One region of the Evansella cellulosilytica DSM 2522 genome, then DNA from elsewhere that is predicted to be linked to it. Evidence: riboswitches for the same ligand, from Rfam matches in the RefSeq annotation. Region 1 holds a riboswitch; each other region holds the start of a gene.

Region 1 (10,232 bases):
TTTCGCTTTTCACGCCATCCTCTTCATAGTGGATTATTTCTCATCACACTCGGCATTGGTTTGTTTTTAAGTGGGCATTGGATGTCCATTTTGTGTACTTTCCTCTTACTAGGTAGTGCGTTGCATTACACTATGATAATGGAGGAATCAATATTTAAAGAAAAGTATGGCGATATTTACACATACTGGTGCCGCCATCGTTATCGACTCGTTCCATTTTTATATTAGGCTTTTTTAATGCAGCGAAAACAAATAAAAGGCACTGAAAAAGTTGATTTGTACTTTTTCAGTGCCTCCGATATTTACCTTTTTCAGTGCCTAGCTTTTGAGTCATTCTGCTCCGAAAATATAGAATATCCTTCTCTACAATAAAATTCTCGTTACTAATTTATTGTATTGTTAAAACGCCACCTTGTAACTCGTATTCATTCGTACCAGTTCTTGCATAGACATTGATTTGATATCTCCCTGGAACTAATGGTTCTCCATTTATCGTCATATTCCAACTAAAGCTATGAAGCCCTTGTGGTACATTTGTTGCTTTAGCCGGTTCAGCAAGAAGCTCTCCAGTATCAGCATTCCTAATTCTCAAGTTAAATACTTCTGCGCCACCAGGTACATTTACTGTTCCGACAAGATTTTCACCAGCTATACCAAGTGATAACCCACTTAGCATTGGGTAATCAGGCTCTTGTACGAAAAGGATAGTTGGTACTTCCACAGATTGTTCACCATCACTTAAAATAAATGTTCCCTCGTAATAGCCTGGCTCTAGCTTACTCGCATCTACTTGTACACCAAAGTTGATATTTTGTGTTCTTCCTGGTTGTACTTGTAGATTTCTGCTCGTCTGAATTTTAATTCCTTCATGACCAGTAAACTCTAATGAATAACGTTTACGTTCATTTGATAAATTGTGAATAGTAAAGCTTTGACGCTGAACTTCCTTTCCTTTTTCCTTTGAAAAAATACCGAATGAATGGCTTCCTGGTGTGACGACCGTATTTGTATTGATAGCATCAAACACTCTAATACTTCCTGCACCTTGCGTGTTATGAGGATATAGGTTTCCATCAAAATCATATAAATTTTCAGCAGTATTCATCAATGCTGATTTAACAAACTCGACGCTCCAATCCGGGTTCGCTTGTAAAATGAGTGCAGCAGCGCCTGCTACATGTGGTGCCGCCATGCTTGTGCCTTGTGTTGATGCATATCCATGTGGATTATCTGGATTGTGTGTTGGAACAGTACTTAAAATCGCAACACCTGGTGCGGCTACATCAGGCTTTATCATCCACGTATTCATAACGGGACCACGAGATGAGAAGTCAGCAATTGTCTCACCAATCAATCTATCAAACTCAATATTAAATGAGATCGTATTATTCCCAGCTGCAAGTTCAGCTAATAAGACTTCCCCATCTTCTAGAGTTGTCATAATAGATGGAATAGCTAATCCTGCAACTTCAGGCTGCTCCCCTTCTACATTATTATAAATAACAGCACCAATAGCACCATGCTCTTTCGCATTTTCAGCCTTTTCAACGAAAGGATAGTCGCCACGTTGAATAAGTGCTATCTTTCCTTCTAAATCCTTCCCTTCAAAATCTTCATCTGTTCCAGCTAGTCCAACATCGACAAATTCAAATTCACCCTCATTTAAAGCAAGTAGCTCCTCTTCATTTGGGTACCCCATCACTTTTGCAGATGGATAATCTGCCCCTGGAGATGTAAAGATCTCTGCAGTATAAAAATTATATGGCAGCTGTGATGCACCAACAGAAATCGCTTCACGAGATGTTCCTGGCGAACCAACTGTCCAATTGTTCGGGCCACTATTACCGTTTGACGTAACAGCTACAACACCTTCTGCCATTGCCCAATCTAGAGCAATGCTCGTTGGAAAATCCGGGTCATTAGAAGTATTACCTAATGATAGATTCATCACATCCGCACCATCTAATACAGCTCTTTCAATAGCTGCAACGACATTTTCCGTACTTCCACTTCCCCCAGGACCAAGCACTCGATAAGCGAGTAACGTTGCTTCGGGTGCAACACCTTTAATATTCCCATTTGCGGCTACAGTACCTGCCACATGAGTACCGTGAGTTGTCGCATCACCACGCGGGTCTCCAACAGGGGTTTCTTGTGGGGAATCATTGTTATCAACAAAATCCCAGCCTTTATATTCTTCGAAATTATTAACTAAGTCAGGGTGTGTGTAATCTACACCTGTATCAATGATCGCTACTGTTACACCTTCACCAGTATACCCTGCATCCCATGCTTGTTCCGATTGGATGAATGGGGCTGTTTCAAGCATCTCAGGAGTAATTGATTGTGAAGTAAATATATCATCCTCACTAATAGATACTGCTTCATACTCTTGGTTAGGATATACTGCTTTAATCCCATCAATATCTACTAATTTATAAAGTTCATTTTGTGGAAGTTCTAAAGAGAAACCAGAAAATACATATTCATATTCCTGATTAATATTGCTAGAGGAAGTTGCAGATTGTATTTCATTTATTACGAGATTACGTGCTTTCGCTAAGTGATTTTTCGTATGATTTTTCCCTATGTGTTTTGACTCGACAATTGACTCTTCTTGTAGCTCAACAATAACGGTAATCACTTCAGAGGAGGTTTCATCTACTTCTAGATGAAAGGTAGTTAACTGTGGACTTGAATGATCTGCTTTTACACCTTGAAAACCAGATAAATTAGAGAACGCTAAAATAAATATTAATGAATACACAAATAATAGTTTAATACTTTTTTTCATTTAACACCATCTCCTATTATTTTTTTTACTAGCATGAAGATTACTTTATCATCACCCTCTATTCATAGAAAACTTTGTCACTTATATAAAATCTAACCATTCATTCTACTAACTGTCAATATATTCAGATAACTGCTATGTGAATATGACTCATAAATTTAGAATTATATAAGTATAAGATGAATCATAGTATTTATTAACACATTCTCACTATTACAAGTGCTTTTCCGGAATTTAATTTCACATTTTTATTATTATAAAATAGAATATAGCCGCTGTTAATCGGACTATATTCATCGCCTTCCTTCTATTAATATAGTTTCTGTCTATCAAAATGATGAAATAGTAATATAGTAATTTGTTTCTTTTATATCTATTGACCTAATCATATATCTATTAAATTTGTGTCATTTGTTCTATTGATTTTCTACATAGGCTTATAGTAGATTTACAATATCTCCATTGGATACATTTTTTACCATAAGAAAAAAACTAAAAACAGGCTTGGCAAAGCTCATTTTTAGTCTTTTCTTAGTAGCAGTGGAATTTCGCCGTAGCTTTTAAAGTGCTGGTGAGTGCTCTTCTCACTAGTACGCACGGCGATAAAATTCCACTACCAAATTTATACTTTCTTATCTTCTGAGAAAAAGAGAGGCTCCCTAGGGGCCTCTCTTTTTATTATCGTTTCTTTATGAAGACTTCTTTAAGAATCCTGAATATCTTCGCTCAATTAACTGGCTTTCCACTTGCTTCATCGTATCTAACGCTACCGCTGTCACGATAAGTAGCCCTGTCCCACCAATTTGTACAGCTGGTGGTAAGCTTGCAGCACGTGTGAAAATCAACGGCATGACAGCTACAGTTGCTAAGAACAGAGATCCAACAAACGTTAATCTGTAAAGCGTACGAACAATATACGTTTGTGTTGCTTTACCAGGACGAATACCAGGAATAAAACCATTTTGCTTCTTTAAGTTCTCTGCCATCTGCTCTGGGTTCATTTGAATGAACGTATAGAAGTAAGCAAAGGCAATGATTAACGCAGCATATACTACCATACCAACTGGTTCTTGTAGATTTACATATTGTATAATCCAACCACCAAATCCGTCTGTGCTCCCGAAAATACCGGCAACTGTTTGTGGCATAAAGAACAATGCTGAAGCAAAGATAACTGGAATAACCCCTGCAGCATTTACCTTTAATGGAATGTGCGTCGATTGTCCACCTGTTTTCTTTCCACCTGCAGCCATTTTCTTAGCATATTGTACTGTCACTTTACGAACAGCTTGTTGTACGAATATAATCGCAACAATAACCGCTAAAATGGCAAGTGCAATAAGTAAAATCGTTACGATATTTAAGAATAACTGGTCTCCTGCATCAACAATATAAGTAGTATAAATTTGTCTAACACCATTTGGAATTGCAGCTACAATCCCTCCAAAGATAATAATGGAAATACCATTTCCGACACCTTGTGCTGTAATTTGCTCCCCTACCCACATAAGGAATGCCGTACCTGCTGTTAAAACAACAGCAATTAGTAAGTATGTGGTTACAGAAGGGTCTGGAACAACACCTGGCATAATATTGTTAAATCCAATGGATAATGCTAACGCCTGTAAAAATGCAATACCAATAGTTCCATAACGTGTTACTTGAGCAAGTTTCTTACGACCTGCTTCTCCTTCTTTCGCCCATTCAGCAAATTTAGGAACAACATCCATTCTTAATAACTGAACGATAATGGAAGCTGTAATATATGGCATGATACCTGTTGCAAATATGGAGAATCTTTCTAAAGCTCCTCCACCAAATGTATCAAGTAATCCAAAAGCTGCTAAACCGTCAAAATTAAGAGCATCAGGATTTACCCCGGGGGCTGGAATATGTGCACCTATACGGAACACTAACAGCATTAATAATGTAAAAATAATCTTGTTGCGCAGTTCACCCACGCGGAAAATGTTACGGATAGTACGAAACATGTGCAGCACCTCTACCTTTTAATATATGGACCTACTCTAGTTTGTTTATGGCCGTTGCTAATAGAATATCATAAAATAAAGACACAGTTTGTAATTTTTTAAAAAAAGATAAAAATTTACATCCTTTTTTGACAAAATTAGGGTTCTTACTGACCATAGAATGAACAAACTACTGATAACGCTTTCACTTGTGAAAGCTACAGTTTATTCTATCATAATTTATCTAATATTACCTTATTAAATTTTGACAATTTATCTCTTACTAGTTTTCACTAGAAAAATAGGAGTGGAAAAAGCGAGGCTATGTCAAAAGGTGTTTCATACCTTCCGACACAGCCTTTGTGATTCCCGTTTAGAAAGTTAGTGTTCTTTCTTTTTTTACAGGTGAATCATTTAATAGCAGTTCCTTTTCATCCGTTAATAATGGATACACATTTATTCCTGTTAATCTATCAATCGCTATTAGCGCATCGATTTCCTCTCTTGACGCTTTAATTGCAAACCCGTGTCTATGGTTAATTGGATTTATTGAAAGCAGTACGTCAAGCCGACTTTTAGAAATATAGAAAGGCAAACGATCATCACCAGTTAAAAACCATAGCTTATTCGCTTCATCATGATTTAATTCCTCGTCAGAGTCAAATAGATGCTCTGTAAATTCATAGGCGGATAGTTTATTTAACTCATTTTCATTCATTAGAAGATTCACAACGTCTTCAATGACTGCACTTGAAGTTGGGTACCTTCCCGCTCCTGGTCCTTGCAATAATACAGAACCTACGATACTTCCTTCAATATGAATACCATTGTTAACGCCTTCCACATTAAAAAGCGGATGCTCTCGTAAAACAATCGAAGGCTGTACCGACGCACTTACTTTATTATTACCTTTAATGAGGGAAGCAACCAATTTAATACGACCTGTAATTTTTTCTACAAGCTTTATATCTTCGATGTTGACCGAGCGGATCCCTAACGGACTATTTGACTCCCATTCTGGTGCTACGCCATAAATCCACCGACTTAATATATTCGTTTTAAAATAAGGATCCCATCCATCGATATCCTTATCAGGAATTGCTTCTGCAAACCCCTTTTCTTGTGCCTCTTTTAAAGAGGATGCAAAGGAAGATGATTCTTCTCTCATCTTTGTAAGGATAAAGTTAGACGTGCCGTTGACAATACCTTCTAAACGATTAATTGTATTCGTTTTTAACGTGTGGCGAAGTGTATTTAGTAGAGGAATTCCTCCTGCAACGGCAGCCTCAAATAAAAGCTGGCAACTGTTTTGTTCTGCCAACGTGTGAAGTTCATCACCGTGCTTAGCAAGAAGCTCCTTGTTCGCTGATACGACAGAGATTCCTTGACGCAACAATGCAGTAACATATGGATAGCCAGTTTCTGAGTCAGGTGTTGCCTCAACAACAGCATGTATTTGTGCATTTAATACATCGTCGAGATTATTTGTCACCGTTGTTTCTCCATTCACTTGGCGATTATCTACATTTTTAACAACTACAAATGGGATCTCTATTCGTGCCCCTAAAAGGGCTTCGAGCTTTTTCGCTTTCTTTTCAATCGTTCTATATACTCCTTCACCTACAGTTCCAAATCCGATAATCGCTAGTTTAAATGACTGACTCATGACGAGAGTCCTCCTTGATAAATCAATTTATTCTTATGCTTATTAGCTAGTAGCTATTTTCAATGCACGATCTAACTCTTTAAACAAATCTTCCACGTTTTCAAGACCAACAGATAATCGAACGAGATCTTCCGTTACACCAGTTGCTGCTAACTCTTCCCCAGCTAGTTGCTGATGAGTCGTAGATGCTGGATGGATAATTAAGCTCTTTGCATCTCCAACGTTTGCTAAGTGAGACCACAATTCAATATTATCGATTAGCTTTCTTCCTGCTTCACGGCCACCTTTTATACCAAAGATAAGAACGGAACCATAGCCATTTTGTAATAGCTCAGAAGCATGTTCATATGATGCGTGAGATTTTAGTCCAGGGTAGTTAACCCACTCCACCGCTTCGTGCTCTTCTAAATATTGCGCTAGCTTAAGTGCATTTTCGTTATGTCTTTCTACTCTCAAATGTAATGTTTCTAACCCTTGTAAAAGCTGGAATGCATTAAACGGGCTTAAGCAAGCACCGAAATCGCGTAGTAGCTGTACCCGTAATTTAATGGCAAATGCTAGTTCACCAATATCTTTTGCATATCGTAATCCATTGTAGCTAGCGTCTGGCTCTGTGAAGCCTGGGAATTTTTCAGAATCCCAATTAAACTTACCACCATCTACGATAACGCCACCGATCGAAGTTCCATGACCTCCAATCCATTTTGTTGCTGAATGAACAACGATATCCGCACCATGATTAATCGGCTTACATACGTATGGTGTCGTAAATGTACTATCTACTATTAAAGGAATCCCAGCTTCGTGTGCTACCTCTGCCACACCGGCGATATCTAATACTTGTAAACTAGGATTTCCGATTGTTTCAGCAAAGACTGCCTTTGTTTTATCATTAATGGCTTCCTTAAAGTTTTGTGGATCAGAAGCATCAACAAAATGTACCTTTATTCCGTATTTAGGTAATGTAGTAGAGAAAAGGTTGTATGTACCTCCATACAAATTTGTTGCAGCTACAATTTCATCACCACTTCCAGCTATATTCATGATTGCTAGTGAAATAGCTGCCATACCTGAAGATGTTGCGACAGCTGCTACCCCATCCTCTAATTGAGCAATACGCTTTTCGAAAACATCTACAGTCGGATTCATAATTCGACTATAAATATTCCCTTGCTCACTTAAAGAAAAAAGACCTTCTGCATGAGCCGTATCTTCAAAGACATAAGATGTCGTTTGATAAATAGGTACCGCTCTTGCCCCCGTCGTTGGATCAGGGGTTTGACCTCCGTGTAATAGTACTGTTTCTACGTTATACGCTTTGTTTTGCTCTTCTGCCATGTTAAATCCCTCCTACATAAATTTGTAATTTTAAATATGTTAAACTTTAAAGTTTATTTCCTCTTCTAGGATTTACTTACATAACGAATACAGTATTTTACCATTCCTACTAAAAAACGCCCCTCTGCCGAAAAGACAAAGAGACGTTAGTAACATGGTTAGAACGACCTCTCTCATCTTTCAAAGCAAAAGCTTTGTAGGAATTGGCACCTTGCTAGATAAACATCTCGCTGGTTGCCGGGTTTCATCGGGCCGGTCCCTCCACCTCTCTGGATAAGAGCTTAATATATGTATTTTTCATCAATATTTTAACACAGTAGTCCTCTAAAGGATCGTATCATTGTATATAATTTTCGTCAACGGTTTTTATATGAAAAACTGTCCTTCACACTATTATCGCAAATTTTTTAAATATTATGAAGTTGTTGAAAATAATAACACCTATTTATAAGCGTGTCAATTTATTTTACACACTTTTTAAGAATTTCGACGTATCCCTTAAAGTACTAGGAGTGCTCTCCTGAGGGATGATGATGTCTGGAGATAGACTTCCTTCCCCAAGTTGAAAAAACTTAGCAGATAATATTTACCAGTTTACTGTTTGAATAGAATTTTAAAATACTAACATAATAAAAGTATCCTACAATAAAGCGAGGTGATACACGATGGCACGAAACAACAAACTTCTCGTACCTGGTGTAGAACAAGCATTAGATCAAATGAAGTATGAAATTGCGCAAGAATTCGGTGTAAACCTAGGTGCAGATGCTACTTCACGTTCAAATGGATCTGTAGGTGGCGAAATTACAAAACGCCTAGTTCAACAAGCTGAACAACAAAAATTTTAATATGAGTGGCACTTACACGCAGGCATAGCGCCTGCGTGTTTTTAATATGAATGGGGTACATAAAACTCTTCCCAATTTAATGTGTAACATATAATATGTAATTAACAAATGTGACAAGTACATTAGATGAGAGGGGATATTATTCATGATTGTTCGATCTTTAAATATTATCCTTTCGTTCTCTCTTCTATTATTAGTCCTATCGATTCATGCACCTTCTCATTTTTCTGACAACTATGAGAACTACATTACAGCAACAACATATGAGTTAGCAGCTGAAGGGAATGAACCGGAAGATAAAGGTACAAATAGGTTATTGTATTCTCCATCTTTTTTTCATCAGAAAATATTGAGCGATTTGGTCATAGCACGTTCTGATACATTCCAGAAGTGTTGGCAAAAAAAGCAGGCCACTTATATTAATCAAAACGGTGATTATTTATAATTACCACCTTCCTACTATATTAAAATAAAGTGGAGGGAAATAAATGAAGCCTGTGCGCAAAAATGATGATCTATACATTAAAGAAGCATTTAGAGGTTTAACATGGGGATTATTGATGATGATCGTTGTCTTTTTAATACTACACTTTGTTTTCGACATAAAAGCATTTCAATAAAATTAAGCAAAAGAGGATGTCCCAAAAGCTATTAGAAGCAGTGGAATTTCGCCGTACCTCTTATAGTACTAGTGAGTTCTCTTCTCGCTAGTACGCACGGCGATAAAATTCCACTGCCAATTTTATACGCTTATCTTATAAAAAAAAGGAGAGGCAATGGATTCGTTTTTATCCATTGTCTCCCCTTTTTTATCGCTGTTTTGTCATTTGTTTTTGTGCCATTTTTACTAATTCACGAACCATGTTTCCACCGATACTTCCACCTATTTCCCCTGCATCTTTTGCCTTTATATTGCCATTATAGCCCTTCTGCAAGGAGATTCCTTTTTCATCAGCAACTTCATACTTCACGTTTTCCCGGTCTTTAACGTTCATTACTTCTGCCTTTAAACGATCTAATCCTTCTCTCGCTTCCGGAACAAGAATTTTATGTTTACGGCTCATCCCAGTTCACCTTATTCAAAGCCTTTTCTTGGTATTTCTCTTCCTGCTTTGCCCGAAGTCTTTTGCCCATTCTCATTAACTTCATCAATTTTAGCGTCAATCGTTCCTTCTGTATATGCATCTGACACTTGCTCATGCGTTACCGCTAATCCATTCTCAGTCTCATCTTTACTATTATATTGATTTACTTCATATGTTTTTTCAGCTACTTTGTCAATTTGCTCATGTGTCACTTTATTTTTGTGCATTTGCTTCGCCTCCAATCATTATTATGTTTTACATGAAAGTAAAAAAATATGAAGCAGGCTGTCCCAAAAGCTATTATAATTTCTGGCAATGAATCCACTCGGCGTGCGCTAACTACAAGAAATCGACTTATAATGGGCTTTAAGAGATTGCGGTGGCACATTGCATAGAGGATGACTCAAAGGTAAAAATTCGACTTTTTAAGTCACCCTCAAATCGTTAACCTTTAAAACGGTAGCTATATGTGCCTTTTACCCCAGGTTCTACGACAAAAACGCCACCTGCATTTGGTTGCTCCTTCTGCTC
Region 2 (10,232 bases), 120 kb from region 1:
GTAAGCGTTCCACCTACGTATATTTCAAAAGCCTCTACCATCTTTTTCTCTTTATTTTTCATCAATATTCCCTGTAAACCAATGTCAGCAATTTGTCTCTGACCACAGGAATTCGGGCATCCAACCATATGAATTCGTACAGGTACGTCTAGGGAGACTTTTTCATCTAAATAGTTAGCAATATCTCTCATTCTTTCCTTCGTTTCTACTAATGCCAAATTACAATATTCAATACCTGTACATGAAACAGAATAGCCAATAAATTTAGGTGGATTTAGCGTAATTCTATTAAAAATAGATTCTTGTAATAGCGACTCTACATCTTCATCTTTTACATTAGGAATGACAATATTTTGTGAGTTACACGTTCTGAGCTCTCCATTTCCATAATGCTTCGAGATACGAGCAAGCTCTAATAATTCATTTGCATCCATTCTACCAACAGGAACGTTAAAACCGATGTAGCTCAAGCCATTTTGCTTTTGTTGGTGAACACCGTAAAAATAGCCGGCGTTCCAGTTCCCAAGTTTGTTTTCACCTTTATCTAATAAAGATACATATTCTAAAAGCTTTTCCTTGAACTTTTCTGTTCCCCAATCTGCAATTAAAAACTTAAGTCTTGCACGATGTCTTTTCTCACGGTAACCAAAATCTCTATAAATAGTCGTAATAGCAGTTGTTACTTCCTTTACCTGCTCTGGTCGAACGAAAACATCTACCTCTTCTGCTAAATATGGCTTAGAGGATAGACCACCACCAACGTATACATGGAATCCATTTACTTCTACTCCATCAATTACTTTAGTAGCAGGAACGAAGGACAGACAGTTAATTTCTGCATTTTGAGCATTTTGAACGTTTCCTGATATCGAAATTTTAAATTTACGTGGCAAGTTTGAGAACTGCTCATTTTTTTGAAATGACCAATATACGTCCTCGACAATATTTCTTGTGTCTACCGTTTCATTTGGATCAATACCGGCTAAAGGATTACCGACGATCGTTCTCATAATATCTCCACATGCCCCTACAGAGGATAAACCTACTTTTTCTAGGCGACTAAATATATCTGGGATTTGCTCAATCGTTAGCCAATGGAATTGAATGGCTTGGCGAGTCGTAATGTCGACAACGCTGCGACCATAGTCTTTTGCAATTTCCGCTAACGCAACAGTCTGCTCATTTGTTAAGATCCCGGATGGTACATTGACTCGCATCATGAAATAGCCGTCTTCCTTTGGCTTTTGTAAGTAGAGACCTGCCCATTTAAATAGATTCCACTGATCTTTAGGGATTGATTCAAAACCATCTTTTGCATATTGAGGAATATCATTTAGTATTTCTAGTCCATCTTTCTCTAGCTTTAACTTTTCTTCTTTACTTAGTTTTTCATTATCAGCCCAAACTTTTGTATAACTCATCGTCACCCTCCATTAAATCACTTTTAATTCTTTCAAATGTGCTACAACTTTATTAACTGAATCATCTATCAGTTCCTTGTCTGTTTCAATTACAACCTCAGCATTTTCTGGTTCCTCATACGGTGCACTAATTCCCGTGAATGCTGGAATTTCCCCATCACGCGCTTTCTTATAAAGGCCTTTCGGGTCACGACGCTCGCATTCATCTAACGCACATTTTGTATAGACTTCATGAAACTCGCCGCTCTCTAGAAGGCTTCTCACTAATTGGCGGTCTTCTCGATAAGGAGAAATAAAAGCAGTTAATACAACAATACCTGCATCAACGAATAGCTTAGATACCTCTCCAATTCTTCGAATATTTTCTTTTCGATCGTCAGGTTGAAAACCGAGCCCTTTATTTAAACCATGGCGAATGTTATCCCCATCAAGGACATACGTTCTAATACCCTGATCATGCAGCTTTTTCTCCACTGCGTTCGCCAATGTTGATTTTCCTGAACCCGATAGTCCAGTAAACCATACGACACTTCCTTTATGATTATTGAGCGATTGGCGATCTTCCTTTGAAACCGTCGTGTTATGCCAATGAATGTTTTCAACTTTTTCCTGTTGGCTCATACCGTCACCTTCATTCCACGTATCAACACTTGAACAACCTCATGTCGACTAAACTCTGGTGGTGGTGTTTCTCCATTTTTGAGCATTTCTCTCACTTTTGTTCCAGATAAGATGACACGATCTTCTTTACTATGTGGACACGTTTTCGTCGATGTCATATTACCGCATTTTTTACAGAAGAAGCTATGCTCAAAGAACAACGGTGTTATACCTAACTCTTCCTGTGTGAAATGATTAAATATGAGCTGCGCATCGTAAGTACCGTAATAATCACCTACACCTGCATGATCTCTACCTACAATAAAATGCGTGCAACCGTAATTTTTTCTGACTAGTGAATGAAATATCGCCTCTCTAGGCCCTGCGTACCTCATCGATGCTGGGAAAACTGCTAAAAATACTCTATCAGCTGGGTAGTAGTTTTCTAGTAACACTTCGTAACTTTCCATCCGTACATCTGCAGGAATATCATCCGCCTTCGTTTCACCTACTAGTGGGTTTAAAAATAACCCATCTACAATTTCTAAAGCCGTTTTTTGAATATACTCATGTGCACGATGAACTGGATTACGTGTTTGAAATCCAACAACTGTTTTCCAACCACGATTTTCGAATGTTTTACGCGTCTCTATTGGTGTTAAGTAATATGTCGCAAACGACTCCTTCTTCGGAACCTTTACCAACGTTATTTGCCCAGCTGCATAAACATTACCTCTATCATAGAGCTTCTTTACACCTGGATGTGCCGTTTCTGTTGTTTTATACACATGGTCGGCTTCTTCCAATTTATTCGGGGTAAAAAGCTCAGATAACTCTATTATGCCATAAATAGTACCCTCATAGGATAACTTTGTTTTTTGACCAACTTTCAAACTATTTGCCGTTTCTTCTGAGATTGGTAAAGTAATAGGAATACTCCACACGGTCCCATCCGCCAACCTCATATTTTGAACAACGGATGTATAATCTGCTTCACTCATAAATCCTTTTAGAGGACTGTATGCCCCATTGGCGATTAGTTCCAAATCTGAAAGTGCTGTTCTATCAATCTCTATCGTTTGAAAAACATCTGAATAATCATATTGCTCATTTATGCGATGAATAAGTGTTCCTCCGTGCGGTTGACTCAAAGTCATGCTTATTTCCCCTCTCATGTTATTTTGTGTGTAATCCACATTCGGTTTTATTACTCCCGGACCACCTTCCAGCCCTTAAGTCCTCACCTTCCTCTACTGGGAAAGTGCATTTGCTACAGCCAATACTTGGGTAGCCTTGATCATGTAGCTTATTGTACGGCAAGTTAAACAAATGAATATACTCCCAGATTTCATCCCATGTCCAATGGATAAGTGGACATATTTTGATAGATTGAAACTTATCATCCTTATTTACAAATTGCGTATTTGCTCTCGTCGGTGATTGTTCTCGTCTTAACCCCGACAACCATGCTTTACTCCCTGACAATACAGACTTTAGCGGAGTATTTTTTCGGAGCTTACAGCAAAGGTCAGGATTTTTTATCCATAATTCATTACCATATTGATCTGCTTGTTCCTCTAAAGTTATTTCTGGCTGTTTCAACTCAATACGAAGACTCGGATACTTTTTCTTCATCTGTTCAATTAATTCATACGTTTCATCGAAATGTACGTTCGTATCAAGAAATACGACCTTTGCATCCTTCTTTACTTTACTAATGAGATCTATGAGAACGATCCCTTCTGCACCAAAGCTACACGCATAGACTAAATCATCGTTAAATTGCTCATATGCCCATTTGATAACATGCAACGCGTCATTTTTCATTTTCGCGTTAAGATCAGCGTAATCCTGATCTTTCAAATTTTCATAGAGTAATACTTGATTACTCATCATTAAATTCCTCCTCCTTCGTTATGCACCGACCTTTTTTCTTCCTTCGTTGACCTGTATAAACTAATTGAGCCAAAGGTTGTGACAAAAATACTTATTACGATAATCATCATATACGGATTAGGCATTAATAGTGTATGTATTAAGCTAAAAGAGACAACGAGTGACATCACAGGTGAGACAATCCACACTTTTATGATTTTTTGAATAACTGATTTCTGCCATAATTGAAATCCAGTTTCTGCTGTACCGACCCCAACAATAGCGGAAGTAGTTGCTTGCGTTAACGGTACTGGGATTCCAAAAATGGATGCAACAATGACTAAAGCTCCACCTGTTCCTGAGACCGCAATACCTTGTAGCTTTGATAATTTTGTGATTTTCTTTCCATTTGTTTCTAACACTGCCCCACCTAGTAAGAGAGCACCAAGTGCTACAAACAGTGCACCTAACCATATTCCTAAAGTTTCTTCCATGATGCCAGCCCCTATTAATGGGCCAATTGCATTTGCTACATTGTTCATCCCTGCTGAAAAAGCTTCCACAAATCCAGTAAGTATAAGTAGTATAGAAAGAATTTTCTTCCACTTTGCTCCTTTCAGTCTTCCTGGATATTTTTTTTCGAAGTAACTAATCATTTTCTGAATGCAATAAGCTATTACAAATGCTGCGATTGGAACAATAAGCCAAAAGGAGACAATAAATAGAACATTATTAACAAATAAAGATTGGAAAGCTACGCCAACTCCTACAATAGATCCGATTGTCACTTCACTAGTCGATAGGGGAATCCCGATCATATTTGCGATAAATAAAGTAAGGGTTGCTGAGAATAAAATAATGAGCACTACCTCAACGGACAAGATATTTGCTGGGATTATTCCTTCCCCTACTGTTTTTACCACTTGCCCACTTCCAATAACAGCACCTAAAAAAGCACCTAATCCAACTAATAGTAGCGCTAATCTTTTCTTTTTTATTGCTCCTGCCCCATATGCAGGACCCATCGTCGCAGCCGCTCCGCTAGCACCAATATTCATAGCAAAAAATAACGCAATAATGATCGCAACGTATGTCAAAAACATTTCCCACAACCCTTTCTTCAAACCACCAACCTACAAAACCTATAATTCTTGTAATTCCTACATGTTTACTATGAATTAAACGAAATAAAAAAGACCTCTTATGCAGAGGTCGATATTCTCGTTAACTGAGCAAATCGTCCCCTCATCTATCAGAAAATCATCTGCTGGAGTTAGCACCTTTGAATTCAATGGTTGCCGAGGTCTCTATGGGCCAGTTCCCTAAACCTCTCTTGATAAGGTTCATATTATAAAAATTCTTTGTTACATCATGCCATACATAAAGATATATAGTCAATAGGAATTTCAAAATTTTTAATTCATATACATTAAATTGTGTAAAAGAGGCGAGGATGACTCAAAAGGTTGCATTTTTCCTTTTCAGTCATCCTTACTATTACTTTTTCGAGACATCCACGTCTACACGTTGAGGCACTATAGCCATTTTTGTAATTGAAAGCAGACTACCTTTGGCTCTGTCATCGCTTCAATTGCCGATCTTACACCTTCTCTTCCTAGGCCAGATCCTTTAATACCTCCAAATGGCATTGCATCAATACGATAATCGCTGCTATCATTTACCATAATGCCCCCTACTGCCATGTTTTGAATCGTATAGTAGGCGTTGTCAATATTATTAGTAAATACCCCTGCCTGCAACCCATAGTTTACGCTGTTAGAACGTGCTACGGCCTCCTCTACATTATTAACAGGAAATACAAGAACGACTGGTCCAAATATTTCTTCCTTTGCTATTTTCGCACCTTCTGGAACATCCGTTAATATTGTAGGTTCATAAAATGCACCTGTTCTTTTTCCCCCTGTGTGGAGCTTTGCTCCTCTGTACAGTGCATCATTCACCCACGCTTCTACTCGCTTTGCTTCACGTTCATTTATAAGCGGCCCCATATCCGTAGACTCTAGTAGTTTATCACCGACTTTTAGTTTCGTCGTTTCTTCTACTAGTGCCGTTAAAAATTGATTATAGCTTTCTTTTTCTACATAGATTCGTTGAACGCCGATACAATTTTGCCCTACTGCAGAAAATGCCCCTGAGACACATGCTGCAACTGCTTCAGATTGATTCGCATCATTTAGAACGATGACGGGCGAATTTGATCCTAGTTCCATATTCACTTTCTTTAAGCCAGCTTGCTTTGCAATTTTCTCTCCTGTTTCAAGTCCGCCAGTAAAAGATATCATTTTTACATTTGGATGAGTGATGAGTGTTTCACCTATGTCCTTACCAGAACCGGTGAGGACCGATAAATACCCTTTAGGTAAGCCTGATTTTACAAATGCTTCCGCTAACAATAGTGCACTCAAAGGTGTAACAGAAGCAGGCTTTACAACAATCGGATTTCCTGCTGCAATAGCGGGACCAATTTTGTGTGCAACTAAATTTAATGGGTCGTTAAAGGGCGTTATCGCACCTATCACACCAATTGGAAAACGATAATGATAACCCACTCGGTTTTCGCTACCTTCCATTTGATCAAAATTAATCGTTTCGCCATTCACTCTTCTTGCTTCTTCTGCACTTATTTTAATCGTCTGGATTGTGCGCTTTACTTCTCCTCTTGCCTCCTTGATTGTTTTACTGCCTTCCGTAGCAATTGTCCTCGCGTATTTTTCTTTATTTTCTTCAATGTAGTTAGCAACATTATTAAGAATGCGAATTCTTTCGTGCGTGGGCCAAGCTGCATGATTTTTCAAGACAGAATGCCCTTTATCAATTGCCAATAGCATTTGTTTATTAGAGGCTAAAGGAACTTTTGCAATGATCTCGTTGTTTTCTGGATTATAAACATGAAAGAATTCCTCAGCATCCACCCAGTCTCCAGCAATGAGCATCTTTTCCACCAATACATCTGTATGCATCTTGCACCACCCTCCTTAAATTTCCTAATCCATTATTGATTTTTAAAATGAAGTAAATCAATCAATAATGAATAGGCTGTTTCAGTTAAGCCAGCTCCAGGCCCCGTTAGCATAATTGAACCCGCTAAATCGCATTCATATACAATCGCATTTGTTGCTCCAGAAACACCAGCAAGTGGGTCGTTAATTTCGATTAATTCAGGTTGTACTGATGCCTTTACTTGCCCATTCTCATCACCTTTTATTTTGGCAATTAATCGCCACACTTTGTTTTCTCGTAACGCCTCACTCACCTTCTCATTCGTAATATTACGGATGCCAACACACGGGATATCATTTGCTTTTAACTCCGTATTCATCACGTAGTTAGCCAAAATTGTCGCCTTGTACCTGGCATCAAAACCATCTACATCACTTGTTGGATCTGCTTCTGCATAACCAAGGTTTTGTGCCTTTTTTAAAGCTTCCTCATAAGAACAACCTTTTTCCATTTCTGTAATCATATAATTTGTAGTTCCATTTAGAATACCTCTTATTTCCTTAATTTTATTGCCAGCAAGTGTGACTAACGGTAACCTTAAAGCTGGTGTTCCACTCATCACAGTTCCTTCAAATCCCCAGTACGCATTATTTTCTTTTGCCAATTTGCTCAGTTCTCTGTATGCTAATGCTACTGGCCCCTTATTTGTGGTAACAACACTTTTTCCCTCTTTAAATGCAGCTTTGCAGTGGTCAATTGCTGGTTGCCCCGTTTCCACGTCAGTAAAGGTTACTTCTACAATTACATCTGCATTACTCTTCTTGATCGTCTCTAGACTATCCATCCCCCTTACAAGACCACTCTCATCTGAATACGCTTTCAAGTTTCCTGTCTTATTTATGGTTTCAATCAATCTTGATACATTAAGACCATTAGGGTTGTAGAGAGAACCTTTCATTACATCCGAAACCGCGACTACTTCAAAATCCAAATCATATTTTTTAAAGAATTCATCTTTCTTCTCATACAGTAATTTTGCTAAAGTTTGACCGACTCCACCAAAACCAATAAAGGCAATTTTAGTTGTCATCCGCTTCCCTCCTTACCTCAGTATTTATTAAATCGCAAGCACACGCTGTCAATACTGCCACGCCTATCGGAAGTGCTTTTTCATTTAATTGAAATTGAGGTGTATGCAGCTGAAATTCTTTCTCCTCAAATGCACTACCTAAGAAAAACATAGATCCAGGAACAACAGCTGTCATATGTCCGAAATCTTCACCACCCATACCAAACGGTTCCTCAATTATCTTCATGTCAGGATACAACCTTTTTGCATTTTTCTTCATGAGTCTTGTAATAGCAGCATCATTATATAGGGCTGGTTCCCCTCGTTGAATGGTCAAATCAAAGGTTCCACCAAAAGCTTCACAAATTTTCGCTACCGCTTCTAATTCCTTGATGAGTTGAGATCGAATAGTAGATTTATAGGATCTGATCGTACCACCAATGGTTACTTTTTCAGGTATAACATTTTTAGATCCTTCTGCCTTTAACTCCCCGACACTAATCGTTCCAACGTGTAATGGGTCTATTTTTCTGCTTATCAAACTATATATCCCTTGTAAAACAAAGCTACTAATCCATATTGGATCCACTGTTTGATGCGGATAGCCACCATGACCACCCTTTCCTGAAATCGTTAATTCAAAATTATCGATATTCGCCATGCTAGGACCTTCATTTACTTGTATTTCCCCTACTTTTCTCCAAGGACAAACATGCACGCTAATTATTGCATCAACTTCATCCAATATTCCGTTCTTGATAAAGTAAGGTGCTCCTGTTAGCCCTTCATCGTTTGCACTTTCTTCTGCAGGCTGGAAAATAAATTTTATCGTGCCTTTCAAATTGTCATCCTTCATCTCTTCGTTTAATAACTTCGATGCTCCTAGTAGCATCGACATATGTGCATCATGCCCACAAGCATGCATCACGTTCAAATTTTTAGAAGCATATTTCAAATTTGTTTTCTCTTGTATAGGAAGGGCATCCATATCTGCACGAAGAGCAATAACACGCCCAGGACCATTTGATATCGTAGCTACTATTCCATGTTCTGCAATATTTGTTTCAATGTCAGTGATGCCAAAAGATTTTAGCACTCGCACAATATAGTCGCTCGTGTTAGACTCTTCAAAACTTAATTCGGGATATTGGTGAAAATAACGACGCCATTCTATTAATTCTTGCTTTAAATTTTCTGCGCACTTTGCAATAGTTTTCAACAGATACCCTCCCGTTCTATTATTTTCATAATTTGGATGGTAAAGATTGAAAGGCTTGATCTAAATCACCAATTAAGTCTTCAATATCTTCTATCCCAGCTGAGTAACGAATTAAGCCTTCTGGAATCCCCATTGCCGCTCTCTCTTCAGGTGTACATTCCACATGACTCGTCGTTCGTGCTGGACCAACGATTGTCTCCACTGCACCTAGATTTGCAGCTCTGTTGGCGAACTGTAGCTTCGGTAAGAAATGACGAACTGTATCCATGCCACCTTTGACCGAAAAACTTAACATGCCTCCAAATCCGCGCATCTGTTTCTTTGCAATATCATGCCCTATATGCTCCTCTAAACCCGGATAAAATACATCTTCAACGACATCTACAGTTTTTAAATATTTTGCAATGGCAAGTGCATTTTCATTTTGTTTATCAATTCTAAGCTTCAATGTTTTCATTCCTCTTAACAGTAAATAAGCAGCCATCGGATCCATTGTGGCGCCATTTATTTCACGATAATGATAGATAGCTTCAACTAAATCCTTTGAGCCGCAGACAGCTCCACCTAATGCATCTGCATGCCCTCCGAGAAATTTCGTTGCACTATGAATGACGAGATCTGCACCTAATGCAAGTGGGTTTTGATTAATTGGTGTTGCAAACGTGTTATCTACAATGACAGTCGCTCCTACTTTTTTTCCTGCCTTCGCCATTCTTTCAATATCAGTAATTTTAACAGTAGGGTTTGTTGGAGTTTCCAAATAGAGCACTTTGCACCCCTTCTCAACTTCTTTTTCAAGCGCTTCGTGATCACCTGTGTCACATAAAACGACTTCTACCTTTTTCTTTGGTAAAAATTCAGTAAAAATTTTATTCGTTCCCCCATACGTATCTTTTATTGAAACAATTCGATCTCCAGGGAATAACAATGTATCTAAAGTGTTACTAATCGCTGCCATTCCTGTTGAAAAGCTTGTAACAGCATCTGCATCCTCTAGATTTCTTATTTTTTCCTCAAAAGCCTCAACAGTGGGATTTGTATTTCGCCCATAAATATGCCCCTTTTTATTTCCGATTGCTACTTCATA
Region 3 (10,232 bases), 150 kb from region 1:
AATACTTGGAATCCGTATACAATCATATAACCTAGCCCTTGTTTTGATACTAAAAATTCCCCAACAATGACACCTACCCATGCAAGACCAACATTTACTTTTAATGTGGATATAATTGTTGGATATGAAGCGGGGAAAATAACAGAGAAAAAAGATTGTTTTTTAGTAGCCCCGAAAGATTGAATTACTTTCAAATAGTTTTCATCTACACCTTTAAAGGCGTTATAAACGACTAATGTTGTAATGACGACAGAGATGAGCGCCCCCATCGCAATAATAGATGTGAATCCAGTTCCGAAAGCTACAATCAAGATAGGTCCTAAAGCTACTTTAGGCATAGAATTAAGAATGACTAAATACGGGTCTAGTACTCTGGAAAGAAATGGTGACCACCACAGTATTGCGGCCATCATCGTTCCAAGCACTGTACCTAATAAGAAACCAGCAATCGTTTCAAAAAGGGTGACGGAAGTATGCATAAATAAACTTCCGTCCTGTACTCTTGAAACAAATAGCTCCCATACTCGTGTGGGAGAACTAAATAATAGTGGATCAATCCATCCTAACCTTGTGCCAATTTCCCAAAACGCAAAGAAGAAAATGAAAATACTTAGTTGAGTCATCCTTACATATCGTTTTTCACGTGTTAATCGTTGTACGTATTCTTTGTGTAGTTGCTCATTACGTTTGCTCAAGAGATTCCAACTCCTTCCAAACCTCTTGGAACCATTCGTTATATAACGAATGATTACGGACGTCAAAAGGTAGCTTTGTTGACAATTGATTTGGAATCTTAAAAACATTTTTGATTTGTCCCGGACTATGCCCTATTAAAATAACTCTATCACTCATTGCTATTGCTTCACCTATATCGTGAGTGACTAAAATTGCTGTCTTTTTGTGCTCCTTTATCGTGGAAAACACGAGGTCCTCAAGCTTTAGCTTTGTTTGATAATCTAAGGCAGAGAATGGCTCATCTAGTAATAATAGCTTAGGTTGAGTAGATAACATCCTTACTAAAGCCACTCTTTGCCGCATACCACCTGATAGCTCGCTAGGATATTGTTTTGCAGTTTCTGCTAAACCCATTTCATTTAATAAATACTTGGCATGCTTTTTTTTGTCTTCAGTTAATTTCCCCATTGTTTTGAGGCCAATCGTAATATTTTCTTCTATTGTTAGCCAAGGAAACAAATAATCTTGCTGAAGCATATATCCAGTTTCCGGTGTAGGCTTTTTTATTTCTTTTCCATCAAGCAAAACGTTACCGCTTGTTGGTCGAATTAAACCAGAGATGAGTGAAAGTATTGTTGATTTACCACAACCACTAGGACCTATTAAAGAAATAAACTCTCCTTCGTTCACCGCAAAATTTATATCCTTAATTGCTTCAGTCATTGAATCCTTTGAAAAAAATGTTTTTTCCACTTTCTCTAGTTGTAAAAATGACATGTTAACCTCCTCCTATCGAAGGCATTTATTCATTCACTATTTGATTTGGTATATCTGTATTGACTAAATCCTCATATGGTACATCCATTGGTAACTCACCAGACTCATCCATCATTTCTTGTAATAAATACCAACCATCTTCATCTAAAATTGGCGTTTCTGCATAAGATCCCTGATCTCTATAACGTTCAATCACTTGTTCAATTGTTTCTAAAGAAGTGTCTTCAAAGAAATCTACTATTGACTCTGCAACAACCTCTTCTGGCTGTTCTTGAACCCACTGCTGTGCTTTATATATTGCTCTAGTAAAGCTTTCTAAAGCTTCTTCATTTTCCTCTAAATAGCTCTGTTTTGACATAAACACTGTATAAGGAACATTTCCGGATTGTGTACCGAAAGAATCGATAATATACCCTATACCGTCCTCTTCAAATTGTGTCGCTTGTGGTTCAAACAATTGTACATAATCGCCCGTTCCAGAAGCGAATGCTGAAGGTATATTTCCAAAATCTATATTTTGAATAAGCTCTAAATCCTCATGTGGCTCAATACCATTTTGTTTAAGGACGTATTCACCTACCATTTGTGGCATACCACCAGCGCGTTGCCCTAAGAAAGTACTTCCTTTTAAATCATCCCATTCAAAATCTTCTACTGGCTCACGTGATACTAAAAAAGTACCATCAGTCTGTGTCAGCTGAGCGAAGTTTATAGCTGGATCATTAGCACCTTGTGCATACACGTAAATAGATGTTTCTGCACCAACTAATGCAACATCAGCACCATCTGACAATAATGTTGTCATTGTCGTGTCTCCACCCCAAGTAGTTGTTAAATCAATTTCAATGCCTTCTTCCTCAAAAAACCCTTCTGAAATCGCTACATAAAGGGGAGCATAAAAGATAGACCTTGTAACCTCTGCTAAACGAATTTCTGTTGTTTCTTCATCTGAACTACAACCGACGAAAAGAGAAACTCCTAAAAGGAATATAAGTGAAAGGAACCCGTATTTCATGAATTTCATTTGTAAATAACCTCCTATAATAGGTGAACGCTGATGTGATAAATTATGATGATATGTTGAAAAATGTGCATGCATATAAAAATAAATAAACTGATGAAATAAAATATTCATTGATGATAAAATGGTTACGGCAAAACCGTGTTTAATTATAAGAATGTAGAAAAATGTGGATATGTAGCCGTATATTAGTTGACAGTGAGTAGAAAATCAGTTATCCTTTTTGCGAACGGATACTCTTATCCTGAGATGGCGGAGGGACAGGCCCAAAGAAGCCCAGCAACCATCACCGTGTTGACAAGGTGAACGGTGCTAACCTGCAGGACATGTATTTTGCGTGTCTTGACCGATAAGAGGTGAAAGGCGAATGCAATGATAACCTTTCCTCTATAGGAAAGGTTTTTTTATTGGAGATTTAGCAAAAAAGTGCAAACAATAACAACTATCATTCGTCCAAATCGGCATTTGTCGATTTGTACCATTTAGTAGGAGAACGAGTACCGTTGATTCATTTAACATATCCTATCCATAGGGAACAGAATTAAGGAGGTACGTACTGTGTCAGTAAAACGTCGTTTATTTACATCTGAATCTGTAACAGAAGGGCATCCTGATAAGATTTGTGACCAAATTTCTGATGCCATCCTAGACGAAATTATGAAAAATGACCCAAACGCAAGGGTAGCGTGTGAAACATCTGTAAACACGGGGCTAGTATTAGTAGCGGGGGAAATTAGTACATCAACTTATGTAGATATACCTAAGATTGTAAGAGAAACAGTGAAAGGTATTGGGTACACAAGAGCGAAATATGGTTTCGATTACGAAACTTGTGCTGTATTAACTTCTATTGATGAGCAATCACCGGATATTGCACAAGGTGTTGATCAAGCGTTAGAAGCTCGTGAAGGCCAAATGAGTGATAGTGAAATTGAAGCGATCGGAGCTGGAGACCAAGGTTTAATGTTTGGTTATGCTGATAACCAAACGCCTGAATTAATGCCACTGCCTATTTCTCTTTCGCATAAATTAGCGAGACGACTTAGTGAAGTAAGGAAAGACGGTACAGTTGGCTATTTACGCCCTGACGGAAAAACCCAAGTAACAGTTGAGTATGATGAGAACGATCAGCCAGTTCATATCGATACAATCGTCATTTCAACACAACACCACCCTGAAATAACAAATGAACAAATTGTTGCTGATCTAAAAGAGCATGTCATTAAACCGATTGTGCCAGCTCAATTAATAGATGAGAAAACAAAATATTTTATTAATCCAACAGGCAGATTTGTCATTGGTGGACCACAGGGAGATGCAGGGTTAACTGGAAGAAAAATTATTGTTGATACTTATGGCGGCTATGCTCGCCATGGAGGTGGAGCATTCTCTGGTAAAGACGCAACAAAGGTTGACCGCTCTGCTGCCTATGCAGCTCGTTATGTAGCAAAGAATATTGTTGCTGCTGGTCTAGCAGATCGATGTGAAGTACAACTTGCATACGCGATTGGTGTAGCGCAACCAGTTTCTATTGCAATTGATACGTTTGGTACTGGTTCTGTTTCGGAAGAAGTACTAGTAGAAGTTGTCCGCAACAACTTTGATTTGCGTCCTGCCGGCATCATCAATATGTTAGATTTACGCCGTCCAATTTATAAGCAAACGGCAGCTTACGGCCACTTTGGAAGAACAGATGTAGATCTACCTTGGGAAAAAACGGATAAAGCTGCTTCTTTAAAAGAACAAGCATTAAATAGTGCTGCAAAATAAGAAATGTGTGACCGCCCAGTCTTTTCGATAAGGAAATTGGACAACCTCCAGTAAAATAAAACTGATTATATCGGAATTCGATGTTGCATACTTTAATGGTACTGAGACACCGTGCACGCTAAGGATAAGAGTACTCATTAGTTCTTTATTAGATACACGCAACGCAATTCCACCACTAATAATAGAAAAGACGCGACTGTCTCAAAAGCTAGAGGTTGACTCAAAAGGTAAAAATTCGACCTTTTAAAAGAAAAGACTAAAAACGAGCTTGAAGCTCGTTTTTAGTTTTTCTTATTGTGCAATACGATTAGACCTCTGTTCGTTTTCATATATAACTTGCTCGTACTCACTCACTAAGTTAGAAAATATATGATTCCATGATTGTGTTTTAGCGTACGCTCTTGCTTTCAAACTCATTTTTTTATTTAAATCCTGCGTAAATAATATAGTCGTAATGCTTTTTAGAAATGCATCTGCTTTTTTCCCAGGACATATCATTCCAGTTTCTCCGTTTGTCACGATCTCTTTTACTCCACCGCTATTAGAAACGATGGCTGGTGTACCTGAAGCAAGAGATTCTAATACGACATTCCCAAATGTTTCTGATGTCGAAGGGAAAACAAATAAATCGGCAGACGAATACGCACTTGCAAGTTCTTCTCCATCTAAATAGCCAGTAAATATAACATCATCCCTATGCTTTTCTTTTAATTCATCCTTCATCGGACCCTCTCCAACGAATACCCATTGAATCAGTTCTTTTTGATGTGATGGCATATTTGAAATGACTTCAGAAAGAATGTGAAGATCCTTTTCAGGTGCAAGTCTCCCAACGTAAAGTAGTATATATTTTTTGTTAATACTGTACTTCTGCCGGAAATATTTAGGATCGTAATTAGGATGAAATAAATCGCAATCAACACCTCTTTGCCACAGTGATAAATGTTGAAATCCCTTTTTTTCTAAATGAGACATTGTTTCTTTAGAAGGAACAAAAACTCTTTTTGCATCACGATGAAACCATTGCTGATATTTCCAAATCCAGGGGAGCATAAAGCCCAATTTATAGTAGTGTAGGTAATGATCAAAATGTGTATGGTAGGAAGCAACAAAAGGTACGTGATATTTGTTGGAATAGTGTAAACCACATAGCCCCATATTAAATGGAGTAGCAATATGGATAAGCTCTGGCTGTAAAGCATGTAGCCGTTGTCGAATTGTTAATACGTTAGGGAGTGCTATTCTGCATTCTGGGTAGAGGATAAAAGGTAAACTGGCAAATCGGTGTACATTTCCGTTAAATAGCGATTCATCGTCATTTAGTTCAGGAACAAAAATATCATAATCAATCTTTTCCTTTCCTAAATAATGAACTAATCGATTCATTGTTTTAGAAACGCCATTTACTTGAGGAGTGAAAGTATCAGAGAATAAAGCAATACGCATTTTTTTTCCTCCTTATTGTTAAAAAGGGTAAACATACATGATGCTAATAACGGTAATAAAACCTAGAAATGCACCAGCAATAACATCAGATGGATAATGTAATCCGATCGTAATTCTTGAAATGGCAACTAGTATTGCAATAGGGAGTAATATAGGTATTAAGATGTTAGCAAAAAACATGTAAGGTAAGAGTAATGAAAAAATAGCTGTCGTATGCCCAGATGGAAAAGATGAATCCTTTAAAGGGTTTTTCGCAACATAAGAATAATTTATAGCTAGGTATGGGCGAAGTCTTGGGACAATTTTTTTAATCATGATTGCCAGGGCATGGCTACAAGCTAAAGATAAAGATGAAATAATGGCAATAGCTTTTAATTCGTTTTGAAAGAAGATAAGTGTAATAACGCAAAAAAGTATTGTAAATCGTGCACCACCTAAATGAGTAATCATTCCCATGATTCGATGGTAAAAGGACTCTTGTTCTGCACGGTTAATAAGACGAAAGATTGAACAATCTTGTTCGTAAAACCAGTAACGGGCTTTTTCCACTTTTTTAAACCTCCCTTATTGTTCTACTTAAAATTCTAATAAAAAAGTTTTAAGGAAATATAATGTAAATGTGAAGCTTTTGCTAAGAAATTTAAAAATATAGATAAAGGTGGACTCAAAAGATCGATTTTTTACCTTTTGAGTCCACCTCTAAGCAATGTGCGAAGTCATCGCAATCGTTAAAAAGCCTGATAGGATTCGGTTTCTCCTATCAGGCGAGCGACTGCAATACAAATAAATGCCCTGTAAAAGTGCTCTGTATTTTTTAGTGACCACTGAAAATCACTAACTAGTACTTAAAGATGCGGAGGAATTCCTCTGCTTTAAAGATAAGTTAATAGCAGTTATAACGTTTTTTGTAATATGTGCGCAGCGAATGTAGCCATTGGCAGGACTCCTATTCACTTTTGGGACAATGATTAGTCTTTGAGTCCTTTATAATATTGTCCTTTTTCTACGTATTCTCTTCTAATTCTGTCCATATCCATCATGTCGTTGTCTGATAATTTTCTGACCACTTTTGCTGGGCGGCCAAATGCTAGTGATCGAGGAGGGATTTTTTTCCCTTGTGGGACGAGACTTCCAGCCCCTATAAAAGCACCTTCTCCAATTTCCGCGCCATCTAAAATGATTGAACCCATTCCGATTAGTGCATGCTTTCTTATGACGCTACTATGTAACGTGCATTGATGTCCAATAGTAACACCATCTTCAAGAATAAGTGGGTTATTTGGACTTTGATGCAATACGCTATTATCTTGTATGTTCACGTTCTTACCAATAATTGTGGGTGCCACATCTCCTCGGATTACAGTATTAAACCAAACGCTTGATTTTTCTCCGATTGATACATCCCCAGTAACTACTGCTCCATCAGCAATAAATACAGAGTCATCTATTTCTGGAGATTTATCTCTATATGGGTAAATCATTGACTTACGCCTCCTTTTCCATATAACATTTTATGGATAACTTTTATCAGTTAATAACATATTACCAAAATGTTATTGTTCAGGGAAATGTCAATAGTATGTCACTTGACGAATAAGTATGAGAAAGAGAAGATATGAAGGAAGGGAGTTTTTGCGATGTGGAAATGGGAAGTTGAAAAGCCTAAAGGTGTTTTTGTTATCGTGCATGGAGCTGGTGAATATCATGTACGCTATAAATGGGTGAGAGAACAATTGAACAAGCTCCAATACAATGTCATACAAGGAGATTTGCCTGGCCAAGGGACGACAACTGGACCAAGAGGCCATATTAACTCCTTTCATGACTACATCCAAGTCGTAAAAAAATGGTTAAATGAAGCAACAAAGTATGATGTGCCAATCATATTACTTGGACATAGTATGGGATCACTGATTTCTATTCACACGTTGATGTCGTTACAAAAAGCTGCTTTGCCACATGCTGTAGTATTATCATCCCCGTGCTTAGGATTAGTGAATGAACCTGACTTTAATAAAAAAGTTGCTGCTCATATTTTAAATGTTGTTTATCCAAGCTTTCGGTTTCCATCTGGATTAGTACCAGGATCAGGCACTAGAGATGAGTGGATGCGAAGTCGTGATAAGCATGACGATAAGCTAATCAAAAAGGTGAGTGTTCGCTGGTACCGAGAATTAGACAAGGCGATGACAAATGCGATTGAGAATGTAAATGAATTTCCGGATGTACCTCTTTTAGTAACACAAGCTGGAGGAGACTTAATTACGAATAAACATAAGGCGAAGGAATGGTTCGACCGTTTACCTATATCAAATAAATACTATAAAGAATGGGATCATTTATATCACGAAGTATTAAACGAGCCTGAGCGCCATAAAGTATTAGCTCACTTGATAGGGTTTGTAACATTACAGCGATCATGATAAAGTAAAAGGCAATGTTGAAGGAAGGAGACGAAGTATGAAAATTCCAACCTCCTCATGGACATTAATGTTCCATGTGTATAAATTTGTTTTACCAAAAGTCCATGAATATTTACAATTCTGGAAAAAGAAAGCACAGGAAATTCCTAATGAAGAATTAAGGAAGCAGGCGTTAGCTAGCATTGAATCAAAAACCTTTCACTGTGAGGGTGGCTCTATTTACGGAATATTGGCAAAAGAAAGAAGAGATGAAGTAATTGAATTTGTAGTAGCATATCAAACGATAAGTGATTATTTAGATAACTTATGTGACCGAAGTACGTCTCTTGATCCAAATGATTTTCGTGCATTACATGAGTCGATGCCAGATGCACTGACTCCTGGAGCAGAAGTGAAGGATTACTATCGTTTCCGTGAAGAAAAAGATGACGGCGGCTATTTAGAAAGTCTTGTGAAAACTTGTCAAAAATGTATTAGTAAATTTCCAAGCTACAAAGTCGTAAAAGAGGCGAATATACATTTAGCCAATTTATATAGTGATCTCCAAGTACATAAGCATGTGAAAAAGGAAGAACGTGTTCCACGATTAGAAAAATGGTTTGCAGAATTTGAAAAGGAAGTCCCACCAATGACGTGGTATGAGTTTTCGGCTAGCACAGGGTCAACGCTAGGTATTTTCTGCTTAACCGCTTACTCTACATATGAAAACTTTACAGAAGAAAAGGCTTTGAAAGTGAAGGAAGGATATTTTCCTTGGGTACAAGGCTTACATATTTTAATGGATTATTTTATAGATCAAGAAGAGGACCGACTTGGTGGAGATTTAAACTTTTGTTTTTATTATAAAGATGAAGAGGAAATGATGGACAGGCTCGTTCACTTTTTCCGTCAAGCAGATAAGAGTATTCGCGACTTGCCAGATTGGAAATTTCATAGATTGATCAATAATGGCTTACTAGCCATCTATTTAGCAGACGAAAAGGTAAAACAAGATCCGCATCTTCGTAAACAAGGGCATCGCTTTATCCGCAGTGGAGGAGCACCAACGATGTTCTTCTATGTGAACGGTTGGCTTTATCGAAGAGCTAGTGGTACGTAATAAAGTGAGAAGAACTGCAAAGTGGCAGTTCTTTTTTTAAAAGATACGAAAGTATAATTGGCAGTGGAATTTTTTCGCCGTGCGTACTAGCGAGAAGATCACTCACTAGTACTTTAAGAGCTACAGCGAAATTCCACTGCTCCAAAGAAAAGACCGTATTATACAACGTAATAAAGAAAGAGGATTTTTCTTGTTGATATGGAAATTATACTTATCACTGTAATGGAGGTTTTAATGATAAGAACCGTAAAAGTAGATGATGTTATTTTTTCATTAAAGGAAGTAGAGTCTTTCGATTGGTTAAAAGGTGTAGGTAAAGTGTTTCGCGTTTTTTCAGAACAAGATTCAGGAAATTTATGCTTTGGTGTTATGGATGGTGGAGTGAAAAAGTTTGTTAAGTATGCAGGAGCAAAAACCGTCAATTATGAAGGGAAAAGAGAGGATGCTATCGCAAGACTTAAAAAATGTATTCCTATATACGAGCAATTAAAGCATGATAGTTTAGTCAATTTAATAGATCACTTTGAGGTTGAAAATGGATATGCGCTCGTTTTTGATTGGTTTGAAGGAGAAAGTCTCCATTCTCCTGGGGATTTTCCACCACCACATAAATATAAACATCCAGATTCTCCATACTATCGTTTTAAGCAAATGCCTGTTAAATTACGATTAAAGTCACTAAATACGATTTTTCAATTTCATATTCATGTTGAAAAAAACAAATATGTTGCAATTGATTTTTACGACGGTAGTATCCTTTATGATTTTAAAAATAACCAGACAAAAATATGTGACATTGATTTTTATGAAAAGAAGCCTTATGTCAATGAAATGGGGAGGCTTTGGGGATCAAAAAGGTTTATGTCGCCTGAAGAATTTCAATTGGGAGCGGCCATTGATGAGAAAACGAATGTATTTAACATGGGTGCTGTAGCATTTGCATTATTAGGGGGAGAGCTTGATCGTTCCTATTCTAAGTGGGAAGGAAGTAAAGCGTTATATGCTATAGCAAAAAAGGCAG

Evidence for each region. A riboswitch is a leader RNA that binds a small molecule or an ion and turns the genes downstream of it on or off. The one in region 1 is predicted to bind S-adenosylmethionine.
Region 2: linked by a shared signal. The riboswitch ahead of BCELL_RS16560 (sulfate permease) and the one ahead of BCELL_RS17145 (O-acetylhomoserine aminocarboxypropyltransferase/cysteine synthase family protein) in region 1 are both predicted to bind S-adenosylmethionine.
Region 3: linked by a shared signal. The riboswitch ahead of metK (methionine adenosyltransferase) and the one ahead of BCELL_RS17145 (O-acetylhomoserine aminocarboxypropyltransferase/cysteine synthase family protein) in region 1 are both predicted to bind S-adenosylmethionine.

What each region holds. Positions count from the first base shown of each region.
Region 1 is NC_014829.1:3,688,335-3,698,566, forward strand. It holds gene BCELL_RS17125 (methyltransferase family protein) at 1-228, shown strand, start outside; gene BCELL_RS17130 (S8 family serine peptidase) at 389-2,794, opposite strand; gene secY (preprotein translocase subunit SecY) at 3,484-4,785, opposite strand; gene BCELL_RS17140 (homoserine dehydrogenase) at 5,138-6,430, opposite strand; partial or broken gene BCELL_RS17145 (O-acetylhomoserine aminocarboxypropyltransferase/cysteine synthase family protein) at 6,479-7,768, opposite strand; SAM riboswitch class I at 7,939-8,048, opposite strand; gene BCELL_RS17150 (alpha/beta-type small acid-soluble spore protein) at 8,434-8,616, shown strand; gene BCELL_RS17155 (hypothetical protein) at 8,762-9,061, shown strand; gene BCELL_RS23235 (hypothetical protein) at 9,105-9,236, shown strand; gene BCELL_RS17160 (alpha/beta-type small acid-soluble spore protein) at 9,426-9,680, opposite strand; gene BCELL_RS17165 (YozQ family protein) at 9,692-9,928, opposite strand; gene BCELL_RS17170 (SMP-30/gluconolactonase/LRE family protein) at 10,146-10,232, opposite strand, start outside.
Region 2 is NC_014829.1:3,572,865-3,583,096, forward strand. It holds gene BCELL_RS16540 (nitrite/sulfite reductase) at 1-1,421, opposite strand, end outside; gene cysC (adenylyl-sulfate kinase) at 1,434-2,042, opposite strand; gene sat (sulfate adenylyltransferase) at 2,039-3,178, opposite strand; gene BCELL_RS16555 (phosphoadenylyl-sulfate reductase) at 3,198-3,917, opposite strand; gene BCELL_RS16560 (sulfate permease) at 3,917-4,999, opposite strand; SAM riboswitch class I at 5,139-5,239, opposite strand; gene BCELL_RS16565 (aldehyde dehydrogenase family protein) at 5,432-6,877, opposite strand; gene BCELL_RS16570 (homoserine dehydrogenase) at 6,910-7,947, opposite strand; gene BCELL_RS16575 (M20 metallopeptidase family protein) at 7,937-9,145, opposite strand; gene BCELL_RS16580 (cystathionine gamma-synthase family protein) at 9,171-10,232, opposite strand, start outside.
Region 3 is NC_014829.1:3,536,362-3,546,593, reverse strand. It holds gene BCELL_RS16430 (ABC transporter permease) at 1-695, opposite strand, end outside; gene BCELL_RS16425 (ABC transporter ATP-binding protein) at 682-1,452, opposite strand; gene BCELL_RS16420 (ABC transporter substrate-binding protein) at 1,478-2,476, opposite strand; SAM riboswitch class I at 2,710-2,829, shown strand; gene metK (methionine adenosyltransferase) at 3,032-4,243, shown strand; gene BCELL_RS16410 (glycosyltransferase family 4 protein) at 4,535-5,689, opposite strand; gene BCELL_RS16405 (phosphatase PAP2 family protein) at 5,708-6,238, opposite strand; gene BCELL_RS16400 (gamma carbonic anhydrase) at 6,658-7,170, opposite strand; gene BCELL_RS16395 (alpha/beta fold hydrolase) at 7,327-8,112, shown strand; gene BCELL_RS16390 (tetraprenyl-beta-curcumene synthase family protein) at 8,150-9,211, shown strand; gene BCELL_RS16385 (protein kinase domain-containing protein) at 9,446-10,232, shown strand, end outside.